3 regions of the Enterobacter sp. CP102 genome follow, and region 1 is predicted to be linked to each of the others. Evidence: predicted binding sites of a transcription regulator. Region 1 holds the regulator's gene; each other region holds the start of a gene.
The links. The regulator CRP, encoded in region 1, controls carbon source genes, mostly activating them, when cyclic AMP is high. The targets are predictions, from matches to a motif close to ATGTGANNNNNNTCACAT.
Positions count from the first base shown of each region.

Region 2: N1249_RS12990 (glycoside-pentoside-hexuronide (GPH):cation symporter) is a predicted target of CRP. The motif match lies at 2,612-2,629, and genes of this name have one in related genera.
Region 3: udp (uridine phosphorylase) is a predicted target of CRP. The motif match lies at 2,148-2,165, and genes of this name have one in related genera.

Region 1 covers NZ_CP104014.1:4,349,248-4,353,526, reverse strand. The annotation lists gene N1249_RS20640 (YccS/YhfK family putative transporter) at 1-1,909, opposite strand, end outside; gene crp (cAMP-activated global transcriptional regulator CRP) at 1,967-2,599, opposite strand; gene N1249_RS20630 (OsmC family protein) at 2,910-3,314, shown strand; gene N1249_RS20625 (phosphoribulokinase) at 3,402-4,271, opposite strand.
Region 2 covers NZ_CP104014.1:2,738,338-2,742,616, forward strand. The annotation lists gene N1249_RS12985 (carbohydrate porin) at 1-941, opposite strand, end outside; gene N1249_RS12990 (glycoside-pentoside-hexuronide (GPH):cation symporter) at 1,039-2,397, opposite strand; gene N1249_RS12995 (alpha,alpha-trehalase) at 2,754-4,279, shown strand, end outside.
Region 3 covers NZ_CP104014.1:4,553,949-4,558,227, reverse strand. The annotation lists gene N1249_RS21535 (beta-glucoside-specific PTS transporter subunit IIABC) at 1-1,043, opposite strand, end outside; gene N1249_RS21530 (dienelactone hydrolase family protein) at 1,223-2,029, opposite strand; gene udp (uridine phosphorylase) at 2,289-3,050, shown strand; gene rmuC (DNA recombination protein RmuC) at 3,191-4,279, shown strand, end outside.

The DNA.
Region 1 (4,279 bases):
AATCTCCCGCCTCTCCCGGCGCGTCGTACTCCAGACGCTGCTGACATCGCTGCAGGGCAATCTCACAGGACTGCAAATAGCGCTGCGCCAGATCGGGTGTCAGCATGGTGTGCTCGCGCGCCAGCGTGGTCATGGCGTTAATGTGCTCGACGATAAACTGGCTGTGCGTTACCCACAGTTTCATGTCTGCCAGATAGTGGGAATTAAAGCCCGGCTCCTGCATCGCCTGGTTGAGTGAGTTAAACAGGGCGTTATGCGCCTGGTTGACTTTCATGCGTTGATACGCCAGTGGCGAAGGCTGCGGGTCGTCGCTCAGGATCAGGCGTATCGCTTGTTGATCTGCTTCCAGCGCATCGTGGGCGTTCTGGCGCAACAGCCCGCTTTGCCACTGCGGCCAAAGCCAGACCAGGCCGCCAAAGGCAATCAGGCAGCCAATCAGCGTGTCGACCAGGCGGGCGATAATAAACTGTTCGCCATTGAGCGTGAGCAGTTGCAGGGTATATACCGCAGTGACCGTAAAGCCCACCATCGCCCAGCCATAGTTCTTGCGAATAATCAGATAACTCACCATGGTGATCGCCAGCATCCCCAGCAGCGTATAGCCTTCTGGTACGTGGAAGTGCAGCGTCACGCCGGCAATGATTAGCCCCGCGATTGTACCGCCTGCCCGGTGCAGAATGCGCACCCGCGTGGCACCATAGCCGTTCTGCGTAACAAACAGTACGGTCATTAAGATCCAGTACGGTTTCGGCAGGTGCAGCGCGACGCCCATCAGGCTGGCGGCGCTGAGCATCACGCTGATACGCGCGGCATTACGCAGCGCGGCAGATTTCAGAGACAGATAGCTTTTCAGGGCTGGCAGCAGCGGCAGACGCTTTTGTTTATCGGCCATCAGGTCACGCGGGTAAAGCGGCCGCTGAGTCCGCAGGACGCGGGAAATACGGCTGAAGTGCCACGCCGCAAACTGGCCCACCGGGTTATCCGCGTGCTGATGGGCAATTTTCTCCAGCGCCCCGAGCTGCTTGTCCATGTTAAAACGCGTGGGATAGCGGTGATACAGGATATCGTCAGCCAGGATGCGCAGGCGCGCTGCCACGGTTTGGGCATTCCAGCGGATCACCGCCTCGGCGTGGCTGCGCTCGACCAGCTTTTGCACCTCCTGCGGATGATGCAGGCTCACAGAGATATGTTCCTGCAAATCCAGACCCACCTGGAAGATACGCAGCAGCCGCTTATAGTCATGATTTTTATTGGCGGCGAGCATGTGCAGCTGCTGGTAACACTGGCTAATCAGATCCACGACTTTTTGCTGGCGCGCCAGCAGCGGCGGCAGCGATTTTTCCGGGTCCGTGTGCTGAGTGAGCAGGGTGTACTTGGCTTCGCAGTAGTCGGCAAGCTGCACGTAGAGCAGGCTGAGCGATTCACGCAGCGGTTGTTCGCGCCACAGGCGGAACCAGATCCAGTTAAACACGCCGTACCACAGGGTTCCCAGCGCGTAGATCAATAGCGGCTCCCATACCGGCATATTCCCCGCGAGGCTCAGCGTGAAGATGGCGGCAATCAACGATGCGGGCAGCAACCGGGCATGTAGCGCGCTGATTTCAGCGGTTACGCCCAGCGTCATGGCCAGCACGGTCAGGATCAGGGGGAGCGGAATATCACGGGCAAGCAGCAGTTGCACGGCGAGGCTACAGCCTGCAAACAGACAGCCGCCAATAATCAGGCGTTTGAAAAAGCGTTTATGCGGAGTGTCCAGACCCGCAATGTTGCAGCAGGCGGGAACCAGGGAAAACAACAGACCTTGTTGCAGATGGCCCAGCAGCAAACCCACGGCCACAGGAAGGCACAACACCAGCGTTTGTCGCAGTGCGTAGTTAACTTCCGGGTGATAAATTAGCCTGCGCCACATGGGGAGTAGAGACAAAAACGGCGTGACACCTTGCGATGGCACGCCGTTTGACCGGAATTAACGTGTTCCGTAAACCACGATGGTTTTACCGTGGGCGGAGATCAGGTTCTGGTCTTCGAGCATTTTCAGAATACGGCCTACTGTTTCACGGGAGCAACCCACGATCTGACCAATTTCCTGACGGGTAATTTTAATTTGCATTCCGTCCGGGTGGGTCATTGCGTCTGGTTGTTTCGCCAGGTTCAGCAGGGTCTGAGCGATACGGCCCGTTACGTCCAGGAAGGCGAGGTTACCCACTTTCTCAGACGTGACTTGCAGGCGGCGAGCCATCTGCGAAGAAAGACGCATCAGGATGTCAGGGTTAACCTGAATCAGCTGACGGAATTTCTTGTAAGAGATTTCGGCCACTTCACACGCGGTTTTTGCACGAACCCAGGCGCTACGTTCCTGGCCTTCTTCAAACAGGCCCAGTTCACCGATGAAATCGCCCTGGTTCAGATAAGAAAGGATCATTTCTTTCCCTTCCTCATCTTTGATCAGCACTGCCACCGAGCCTTTGACGATGTAATACAACGTTTCCGCTTTTTCACCCTGGTGAATCAGCGTGCTCTTCGATGGGTACTTATGAATGTGGCAATGAGACAAGAACCATTCGAGAGTCGGGTCTGTTTGCGGTTTGCCAAGCACCATGCGCTGTTATCCTCTGTTATAAGCTGTCACCAGAGTCATAAGATGCATCCAGACTCTGGGGTTGCAATCGAATTCTTACCCATACCCTGGGAAGTCGGCTGTCGTAATATTCGCAGCCAGTAAAGTTTGATGTCCTCTGCATACATGTGTAACGTCAATGTATTACTGTAGCATCCAGAGTGTTTTAGCATAGCTTTTGTCGCGTGTCTCCTGGTGTCTCGCTTCAGCATGATGCAGGTCGCCTTCCGTTGCGAGAAATGTAACGTACGCGTAATCTGTCACCAAAAATGCAACGTTGGAGTTAATGAATATGCAAGCGCGTGTGAAATGGGTTGAAGGTTTAACGTTCCTGGGCGAATCCGCTTCCGGACACCAGATTTTGATGGATGGGAACTCCGGCGATAAAGCACCAAGCCCAATGGAGATGGTGCTGATGGCGGCAGGTGGTTGCAGCGCGATTGACGTGGTGTCGATTTTGCAAAAAGGTCGTCATGACGTGACGGATTGCGAAGTTAAACTCACTTCTGAACGTCGTGAAGAAGCACCACGCCTGTTTACGCACATCAATTTGCATTTTATTGTGACCGGCAAAGAGCTGAAAGACGCTGCGGTATCACGCGCGGTGGATCTTTCTGCGGAGAAATACTGCTCTGTGGCATTAATGCTGGAGAAAGCGGTAAAAATAACGCATTCGTATGAAGTGATCGAGGCGTAATGTTGTGGCGGGTGGCGCTGCGCTAACCCGCCCAACAAAAGCACGCACGTAGGCCCGGTAAGCGTAGCGCCACCGGGCAAAACGAGCTTATGCGATCTGCTTCCCTTCCATCAGCCGCTGCACCAGCGGTGTCATAATCAATTCCATCGCCAGCCCCATTTTCCCGCCCGGCACCACCAACGTATTCATGTGAGAAATGAACGAGCCTTGCAGCATAGCCAGCAGCCAGGGGTAGTCAATGCCTTCGAGATTACGGAAATGGATCACCACAAAGCTCTCATCCAGTGACGGGATACTTTTGGCCGCAAACGGGTTGGAGGTATCTACCGTCGGCACGCGCTGGAAGTTGATGTGGGTGCGTGAGAACTGCGGCGTCAGGAAGTTAATGTAATCTTCCATCGAACGAACAACCGAATCCATCACCGCTTCGCGTGAATGACCGCGCTCGCTGATATCGCGCGTCAGCTTCTGGATCCACTCCAGGTTCACAATCGGCACAACGCCGACCAGCAGGTCCACGTGGCGTGCCACGTCATGCTGCGTGGTCACCACACCGCCGTGCAATCCTTCATAAAACAGCACGTCGGTAGGTTCAGGAAGCGGCTGCCAGGGAGTAAAAGTGCCTGGCACCTGGTTCCAGGGAACGGCTTCGTCATAGGTGTGCAGATACTTGCGCGACTGGCCTTTGCCGCTCAGTCCGTATTCTTTGAAGGTTTGCTCCAGCAGACCGAAATCGTTGGCATCTGGCCCAAAATAGCTGATGTGTTTGCCGAGATCGCGAGCTTTGCGGATCGCCATATCCATTTCAGGGCGGGTGTAGCGGTGAAAGCTATCGCCTTCTACCTCTGCGGACCGTAAATTCAGTTGCGCGAAAATCTTGCGAAAGGCGAGGCTGGTGGTGGTGGTACCCGCACCACTTGAGCCTGTAACGGCAATAACCGGATGTCTGGCAGACATAGCAACTC
Region 2 (4,279 bases), 1.6 Mb from region 1:
TTGCCGGATGCATCGCGGTAGCCATAAGCGTTGTTCACCAGATTGCTCTCCATCGCGATGGCGGTTGAGAAGCCCCCGCTTTGCCATGAGATGACCGGACGCACATAAGCCACGTTCTTGTCGTTATCAAGATCAACGCCGTGATACTGCTGATCGACGAACAGCGTGCTGCCGTTTTCCAGCAGCGTGTTGACCTCGAAATACCAGTTATCCATCGTTTTACTGAGCAGGAAGTTACCGCCGCTGTCACTACGCCCGCGCCCCTCTTTCAGCATATAGATGTAGCCATAGCCATCGCTGTAAAGGTCGTTTGCCGTGTTGCCGGAATACTCGATGAAGGTGTCCTGGTTCAGCGGGAACATGTCGTAGGCTTCAAAGCGGCCCACTTTTACCTTCCAGTCGTTTTCAGTTCCGAAGAAGAACACGGCATCATCAAGGTTCATTTTACCGGTCAGGTCGGCAAGCGGTTGCACGGAGAAACCGGCGAAATTACCGTTATCCATCCGGCGATAACCGTCAAAACCGAGCAGCAGGCGGCCGTTGATATCCCAGCGCTCGTTGCTGCCAGGCGCCCAGTCTTTATTGGCCGTCGTTTTCATTGACGTCAGGCTGCCGGTTTTGCTGGCCGCATCCATATTAAATTCCACATCACCGTAGAATTTAATATCGCCATAACCTGATAACGTCAGTTTTGGTATAGCGGGTGTCGTTACAGGCTCCGCTGATTCCACATTAACGCTTGCGGGTTTCTGCGCGGTAACAGCCTGTTGTTGCTGGAGAGCCTGAATTTGCGCTTCAGCCTGCGCCGCGCGGTTTTCTGCACTTTCCAGGCGAGCTTCCAGTTTCGCCAGTTTTTCTTCCAGGGTTGGGGTATTTTTTGCTGCGAAAGCGCTTGTGGTACAAAAAGCACTAATGACCAGAGCAATAGCCTTAACTCTCATGGATTCCATCCTCGTGAATTATTCATTACGTCCTGAGTTGTACTACCCTATGCCGGTAATACGACTGTATTACCGGTTTAATACATCAATCGTTATTTTATTCCTTCGCGAATTCACCTTTATTCAAATCACGGACTACACCGTTCATCACATTTTCAGTCAGTCCATAAAATTTAATGGAAAATGCCGTGAGTAAATAAAACAACGATGGGATGAGGGTGAATAACAGAATAACGCCCTGCACGGCGGAATCAGACTGTATTTCACTGTTTGATTCATAGTTGAACCAGGCCAGAACCCATCCCAGAATTGCGCCACCGACGGCAACACCCAATTTAATGACAAAAATATTGGCAGCAACATTCATCCCTGTTATTCGACGCTGGGTTTTCCATTCACCATAGTTATTTGCATCGGTAATCATTGACCACTGCAATGCCCCATTTCCACCCTGCACTATCTGAATCAGGACGTGGGCGATTAACGGCATTATCCAGAACTCCAGCGGGAGCCAGAAGCACACCACGCCGAGGGCGGCATTGAGGATATTGATCCAGAACGACAGTTTCACCTTACAAAAACGTGTCCCGAAGGGTTGCGCCAGCACCGAACCAAACATCGAGGCCAGCATTCCACCCAGCATAAAGAAGGAGATGATGTCCGCCCCTTTATTCAGCACCGTATTGACGAAATACACCACGGCGCCACCGCGGATCACCACTGCGACCAGCATCATAAAGTTATAGACCGACAAAATGCGCCACTGGTCGTTACGAAAGAGGATCTTAACGTCACGAGCGATATTCAGATTCTCTTCTTTAATGGGCTGAACCCGCTCTCTGGTGGTGAGAAAACAGGCCAGAAACATCAGACAGCCAATCACGCCAAAGATCCCCATCGCCACCTGAATGCCGGTGGCGCGATCGCCCGGGAAAAGATAATCCGCCAGTGGCAGAATGCAGGCCGTGCCCAGCGCGCCACCGATGGGGGTGATGGCAAAACGCCAGGACTGCAACGAAAGATTTTCACGCGGGTCGGAGGTTAACGCCGCACCGAGCGAACAGTAAGGAATATTAATGGCGGTATACATCAGGGTCATAAAAATATACGCCCCAACGGCATAATAGATTTTCCCGGTTTCGGTAAAGTCAGGAATGGAATACACCAGCACGCAACTTACCGCAAAGGGAATGCAAATAGCTAACAGCCACGGGCGAAAACGCCCCCAACGCGTTGACGTGGCATCCGCAATGGCTCCCATTATCGGGTCGGTTATCGCATCTAATAATCGGACCAGCAGGAACATTGTCCCCATTACTGCAGGAGGCAGGCCGTATATATCAGTGTAATAATACGCCAGAATAGCCACTGACGAGTCAAATACAATATGACTCGCCGCATCCCCCAGGCTATAACCTATTTTTTCTTTTACTGGAATTCGTTCTGTCGCCGCCATAGATTCACCTCATTTAATGAAACCGGTTTCTGTTGTCGGCGATAATTTCGCTGAGAGGCGTACGATTATCCATTATGATTTTTCACTACAAGATTATGTTTTTTGCTTTATGTGATCCTGACAATTAAAAAAATGCAATGACCGCAAGAACGCCCTCCCCTTTATATTAAATAATGTCTTACTTATTTCTCCGGTCAATATTTCCATTATTCCGATGTGACCCTCAACGCAACGGTAAATTGTCTGAGTCTGCGAAAAATGGGATATTCAACACGCGAACCTCTCAATATTCGTCTAAGGTTTTCACGTGGTTGATGACAGCGGTCACGCTGCTCAGCAAATACAGGAGAGAACCGATGATAAAACCTCATATGCGCCACCCTACACTTTTATCGCTCGCACTTGGCGGTGCACTGCTGGGCGTAACCTTATCTGGCTACGCGGAAGACAAGGTTACTGGCCAGTCGACGCCCCCTGACATACTGCTCGGGCCCCTTTTTAACGATGTCCAGAGCGCCAAACTCTTTCCCGATCAAAAGACCTTTGCCGATGCGGTTCCTAAAAGCGATCCCCTGACTATCCTGGCGGATTACCGGATGCAGCACACCCAGTCCGGCTTCGACCTGCGGCATTTTGTGGAAATGAACTTTACCCTGCCGATGGAAGGCGAAAAGTACATTCCGCCGTCAGGACAGAGTTTGCGCGCACATATCGACGGGCTGTGGCCAGTACTGACGCGTACCACTGACAAAGCCAGCAAATGGGACTCTTTGCTGCCGCTGCCAAAATCTTATGTGGTACCCGGCGGGCGTTTTCGCGAGGTGTATTACTGGGACAGCTATTTCACCATGCTCGGCCTGGCGGAAAGCGGCCACTGGGACAAAATCAACGATATGGTGGACAACTTTGCCTATGAAATTGATACCTGGGGGCATATCCCGAACGGCAACCGCAGCTATTACCTGAGCCGCTCCCAGCCTCCGTTCTTCGCACTGATGGTTGAGTTGTTAGCCACGCACGACAGCGACGCGCTGAAAAAATACCGCCCGCAGATGGAAAAGGAGTACCGGTACTGGATGGACGGCGTGGACGCACTCCAGCCGGGGCAGGCCAATAAGCGGGTGGTGAAACTGGACGACGGCACCATCCTTAACCGCTACTGGGACGACCGGGATACACCGCGTCCGGAGTCCTGGCTTGATGATGTGACCACCGCGAAAAATAACCCTAACCGCCCGGCAACGGAGATCTATCGCGATCTGCGCTCCGCTGCCGCCTCCGGCTGGGATTTCAGCTCCCGCTGGATGGACGATCCGCAAAAGCTCGGCACGATCCGCACCACCAGCATTGTGCCGGTCGATCTTAACGCGCTGATGTACAAGATGGAAAAACTGCTGGCCAAAGCCAGCCAGGACGCAGGGGATACGGCTAGTGCGACAAAATATGACGCCCTGGCAACCGCGCGCCAGAAAGCCATTGAGGGCCATCTGTGGAATGAAAAAGAGGCCTGGTACGCCGATTACGATCTGAAAAGCAAAAAGGTACGTAATCAGCTGACCGCTGCCGCACTCTTCCCGCTGTTTGTGAAAGCGGCGGCGCAGGAACGTGCGGATAAAGTGGCGGCCGCGGCCTCTGCGCGACTGTTAAAACCCGGCGGCATTTCGACGACCACGATCAACAGCGGGCAACAGTGGGATGCACCAAACGGCTGGGCGCCATTACAGTGGATCGCGACGGAAGGATTGCAGAATTACGGGCAAGACAAGGTGGCCATGGATGTGACCTGGCGGTTCCTGAAAAATGTTCAGCATACCTACGATCGCGAGCAGAAACTGGTTGAGAAGTATGATGTTTCTACTACTGGCACAGGTGGTGGTGGCGG
Region 3 (4,279 bases), 200 kb from region 1:
GTGGACTTCAGCGCTTTATCTTTGCTTTTGAGTGCAATCGCCAGGCACGCGCCGGATTCGGCAATGTTGTGCGCCAGCGATGCAGGCAGGTAGAGCATCTCACGCCCGAACTGACTCATAGAGGCAACGGAGTACGGCAGCATCGGCTTGTGCATCCCGGCGGCGACCATAAAGGGCAGGGCGGCGGCAAGCAGCCCGGTTGCCACAAAGCCCAGTTTTCCGTACAGCCACAAAATGATCGTTGCCAGCCCGGCACCCAGCTCATAACCCAGTGGCCCCAGGATCAGCAGGGTGACAGGAACGGTGGCCAGCAGAGAAAGCATCGGCGCGAGGAAAATGCGCAGCGCGCCGGGTGAGTAACGGTTAAACAGCTTTTCGGTCTGGGCGTAAAAAAGCACGCACAGGATGGCCGGAAACACCTGTGAGGCATACGCCACGTTGCGCAGGTCAAACGACATAAATGCCGTTCCTTCGGCAAGCTGTTTGGTCATGGCAGGCAACACCATGACCGACACGGCGGACACCGCAACCAGCACGTTCACTTTGAGCTTCATGGCGGTGGTGATCGCTACCAGAATCGGCAGGAAATAGAGCGGCGCAGAACCGATGTTATCCAGAACCTTGTAGGTTGAACTGTCGCGGCTCAGCCAGCCCATCACATCCAGCAACAGCAGCAGGGATTTCAGTACCCCACCGCCAGCAATCGCCGGTACCAGCGGCTGGAAAACGCTAATGACAAAATCGACAATCTGCGCCCCGCGATTGACCCTGGCAGGTGTGTGCTGCCCACCGGCCTGTGGCGAACCCACCAGAGAACGCACCGCGTCAAACACCTGGACCACCTCGTGACCGATGATCACCTGGCATTGCACATTGACGCGAACACCCAGCACACCGTCGATGTTTGTCAGCGCCGTTTCGTTGACCTTGCTGTTGTCATACAGGCTCAACCGCAAGCGGGTGGAGCAATGTTCGATATGTTCGATATTCTCAGCACCGCCAACCCGGGCGATGATGTCCAGCGCAGTTTGCAAGTGGTTCATGTTCTGGCCCCTGTCTCCAGAGCAAAAAAAAGACCTGAAGCCCCTCTCCACTCGAAAGAGGAGAGGGGCTTCAGGTCTTGCCTACGGCTCGTAGTTACACGCCTGTGCTTTGTATATCGGCCAGATTGTGCTTAAAAGTCAAACAACACCGGCGCTTCATGCACCAATTTGTGAGCCGCTTAACTCTTTTTAGCGCCGTATTGCCGGAACCAGGCCAGCATTCGTTGCCAGCCATCTTTGGCGGATTCTTCGTGATAGCTCGGCCGATAATCCGCGTTAAAGGCATGTCCTGCATCGGGATAAACCACGATTTCCGCCTTCGCATTTGCCGCCCGCAGCGCGTGGCGCATGGTTTCTACGGTATCGAGCGGGATACCGGTATCCTGGCCGCCGTACAAACCCAGCACCGGGGCGTTAAGATCCACGGCGATATCCAGAGGCTGCTTAGGTGAGTTCAGCGTTTTTTCGCCGACCAGCTTGCCGTACCACGCCACGGCAGCCTTGAGCTGCGGATTATGCGCGGCGTACAGCCAGCTGATGCGACCGCCCCAGCAGAAACCGGTCACCATCAACCGATGCGGGTCGCCGCCGTTACGTGCCGCCCAGCTGGCGACATGGTCCAGGTCCGCCAGCACTTGTGCATCAGGGACTTTGCTGACCAGATTAGTGAACAGCGTCGGGATATCGCTGTAGTCATTCGGATCGCCCTGGCGGAAATAGAGCTCTGGCGCGATGGCCAGATAACCTTCCAGCGCCAGTCGACGGCATACATCGCGAATATGCTCATGTACGCCGAAAATTTCTTGTATCACAATCACAACCGGCAGAGCGCCATCGGCCGATTTCGGGCGCGCATGGTAAGCCGGCATGTTATCCCCCTGTGAGGGAATGGATGTCTCTCCTGCACTAATGGCTTCTTCTGGCGTGGTGACGATGGTTGAAGCATGAGGGGCAGCAGCAGGTGCAAAACCGGTTTTTTCAGTCATGGCATTCTCCGTACCAATGTTGAGTTAGCGCAAAGGTAAATATAGTCACAAGGTTAACAACCCACAGTGCCTTAAACGGTCTATCTTTTGTGCAACACACCACGGTATAACATTGTTAATGTGATGTTGATCACTTATTTATGGAAATTAACTGCAATCATTTTCATTCATGGTGAGGTTCGTCACGAAATTACGCACGCTGCTTCTGTAAAGTACCGTTTTACTTCTTCTGACAAACCGACCCACAGAGGAGTCACCTATGTCTAAGTCTGATGTTTTTCATCTCGGCCTCACTAAAAACGATTTACAAGGGGCTACGCTCGCTATCGTCCCTGGCGATCCAGAGCGTGTGGAAAAGATCGCCGCGCTGATGGATAAGCCGGTTAAGCTGGCATCCCATCGTGAATTCACCACCTGGCGCGCAGAGCTGGATGGTAAAGCGGTGATCGTGTGTTCAACCGGTATCGGTGGCCCGTCTACTTCTATTGCCGTTGAAGAGCTGGCGCAGCTGGGTATCCGTACTTTCCTGCGTATCGGCACCACCGGCGCCATTCAGCCGCATATCAATGTGGGTGACGTGCTGGTCACGACCGCGTCTGTGCGTCTGGACGGTGCAAGCCTGCACTTTGCGCCAATGGAATTCCCGGCAGTGGCGGATTTCGAATGCACCACTGCGCTGGTTGAAGCCGCGAAATCTGTGGGCGCAACAACACACATCGGCGTTACCGCCTCTTCCGATACCTTCTACCCGGGCCAGGAGCGTTACGACACCTTCTCTGGTCGCGTAGTGAGCCGCTTCAAAGGCTCCATGGAAGAGTGGCAGTCTATGGGTGTGATGAACTACGAAATGGAATCTGCAACGCTGCTGACCATGTGCGCAAGCCAGGGTCTGCGTGCCGGTATGGTGGCGGGTGTTATCGTTAACCGTACTCAGCAGGAGATCCCGAACGCCGAAACCATGAAGCAGACCGAAAGCCATGCGGTGAAGATTGTGGTTGAAGCGGCTCGCCGCCTGATCTAGTCCTCTCTTCTTCGATAAAAGGCCGACTCGTTCGGCCTTTTCTTTTTTGCGTAGCGCCTCGCAGGAAAACCCTTTCAAACTGGACGTTTATACAGCACAATTCTATTTTGTGCGGGTAAAACGTTGATGCAGGGGGCATTGTGGATATCTCAATCCTGATTTATGCGGTGATTGCGCTGGTGGGCGTGGGAATAGGCTGGCTTATCTCCAGCTATCAGCACGCGCAGCATAAGGCCGACCAGCTGGCAGAACGCGAAGAGATGGTTGCTGAGCTCAGTGCCGCGAAACAACAGCTTACCCAGAGCGGACACTGGCGCGACGAGTGTGAGCTACTCAATAACGAACTGCGCAACCTGCGTGATATCAACACCTCGCTGGAGGCCGATCTCCGCGAAGTGACCACCCGTCTTGAATCGACCCAACTCCATGCGGAAGACAAAATCCGCCAGATGATCAACAGCGAGCAGCGCCTCAGCGAACAGTTTGAGAACCTCGCCAACCGAATTTTTGAGCACAGCAACCGCCGCGTTGACGAACAAAACCGACAGAGCCTGAACAGCCTGCTGACGCCGCTGCGCGAACAGCTGGACGGTTTTCGTCGCCAGGTGCAGGACAGCTTTGGCCAGGAGGCGCGCGAACGTCACACCCTGGCGCATGAAATTCGTAATCTCCAGCAGCTGAACGCGCAGATGGCGCAAGAGGCGGTTAACCTGACGCGCGCGCTTAAAGGCGACAACAAAGCGCAGGGCAACTGGGGTGAAGTGGTACTGACCCGCGTGCTGGAGGCCTCTGGCCTGCGCGAAGGGTACGAGTATGAAACCCAGGTCAGCATCGAAAACGATGCCCGCTCGCGGATGCAGCCTGATGTCATTGTGCGCCTGCCGCAGGGTAAAGACGTCGTTATCGACGCCAAAATGACGCTGGTGGCGTACGAACGCTACTTCAATGCTGAGGACGATTACATCCGCGAGTCTGCATTACAAGAGCATATCGCCTCTGTCCGTAACCACATTCGTCTGCTGGGCCGCAAAGACTATCAACAGCTACCGGGTTTACGCTCACTGGATTACGTGCTGATGTTTATTCCGGTTGAGCCCGCATTTCTGCTGGCGCTCGACAGACAGCCCGAACTGATAACCGAAGCACTGAAAAATAACATTATGCTGGTGAGCCCCACGACGCTGCTGGTGGCGCTCCGGACGATTGCAAACCTCTGGCGTTACGAGCAC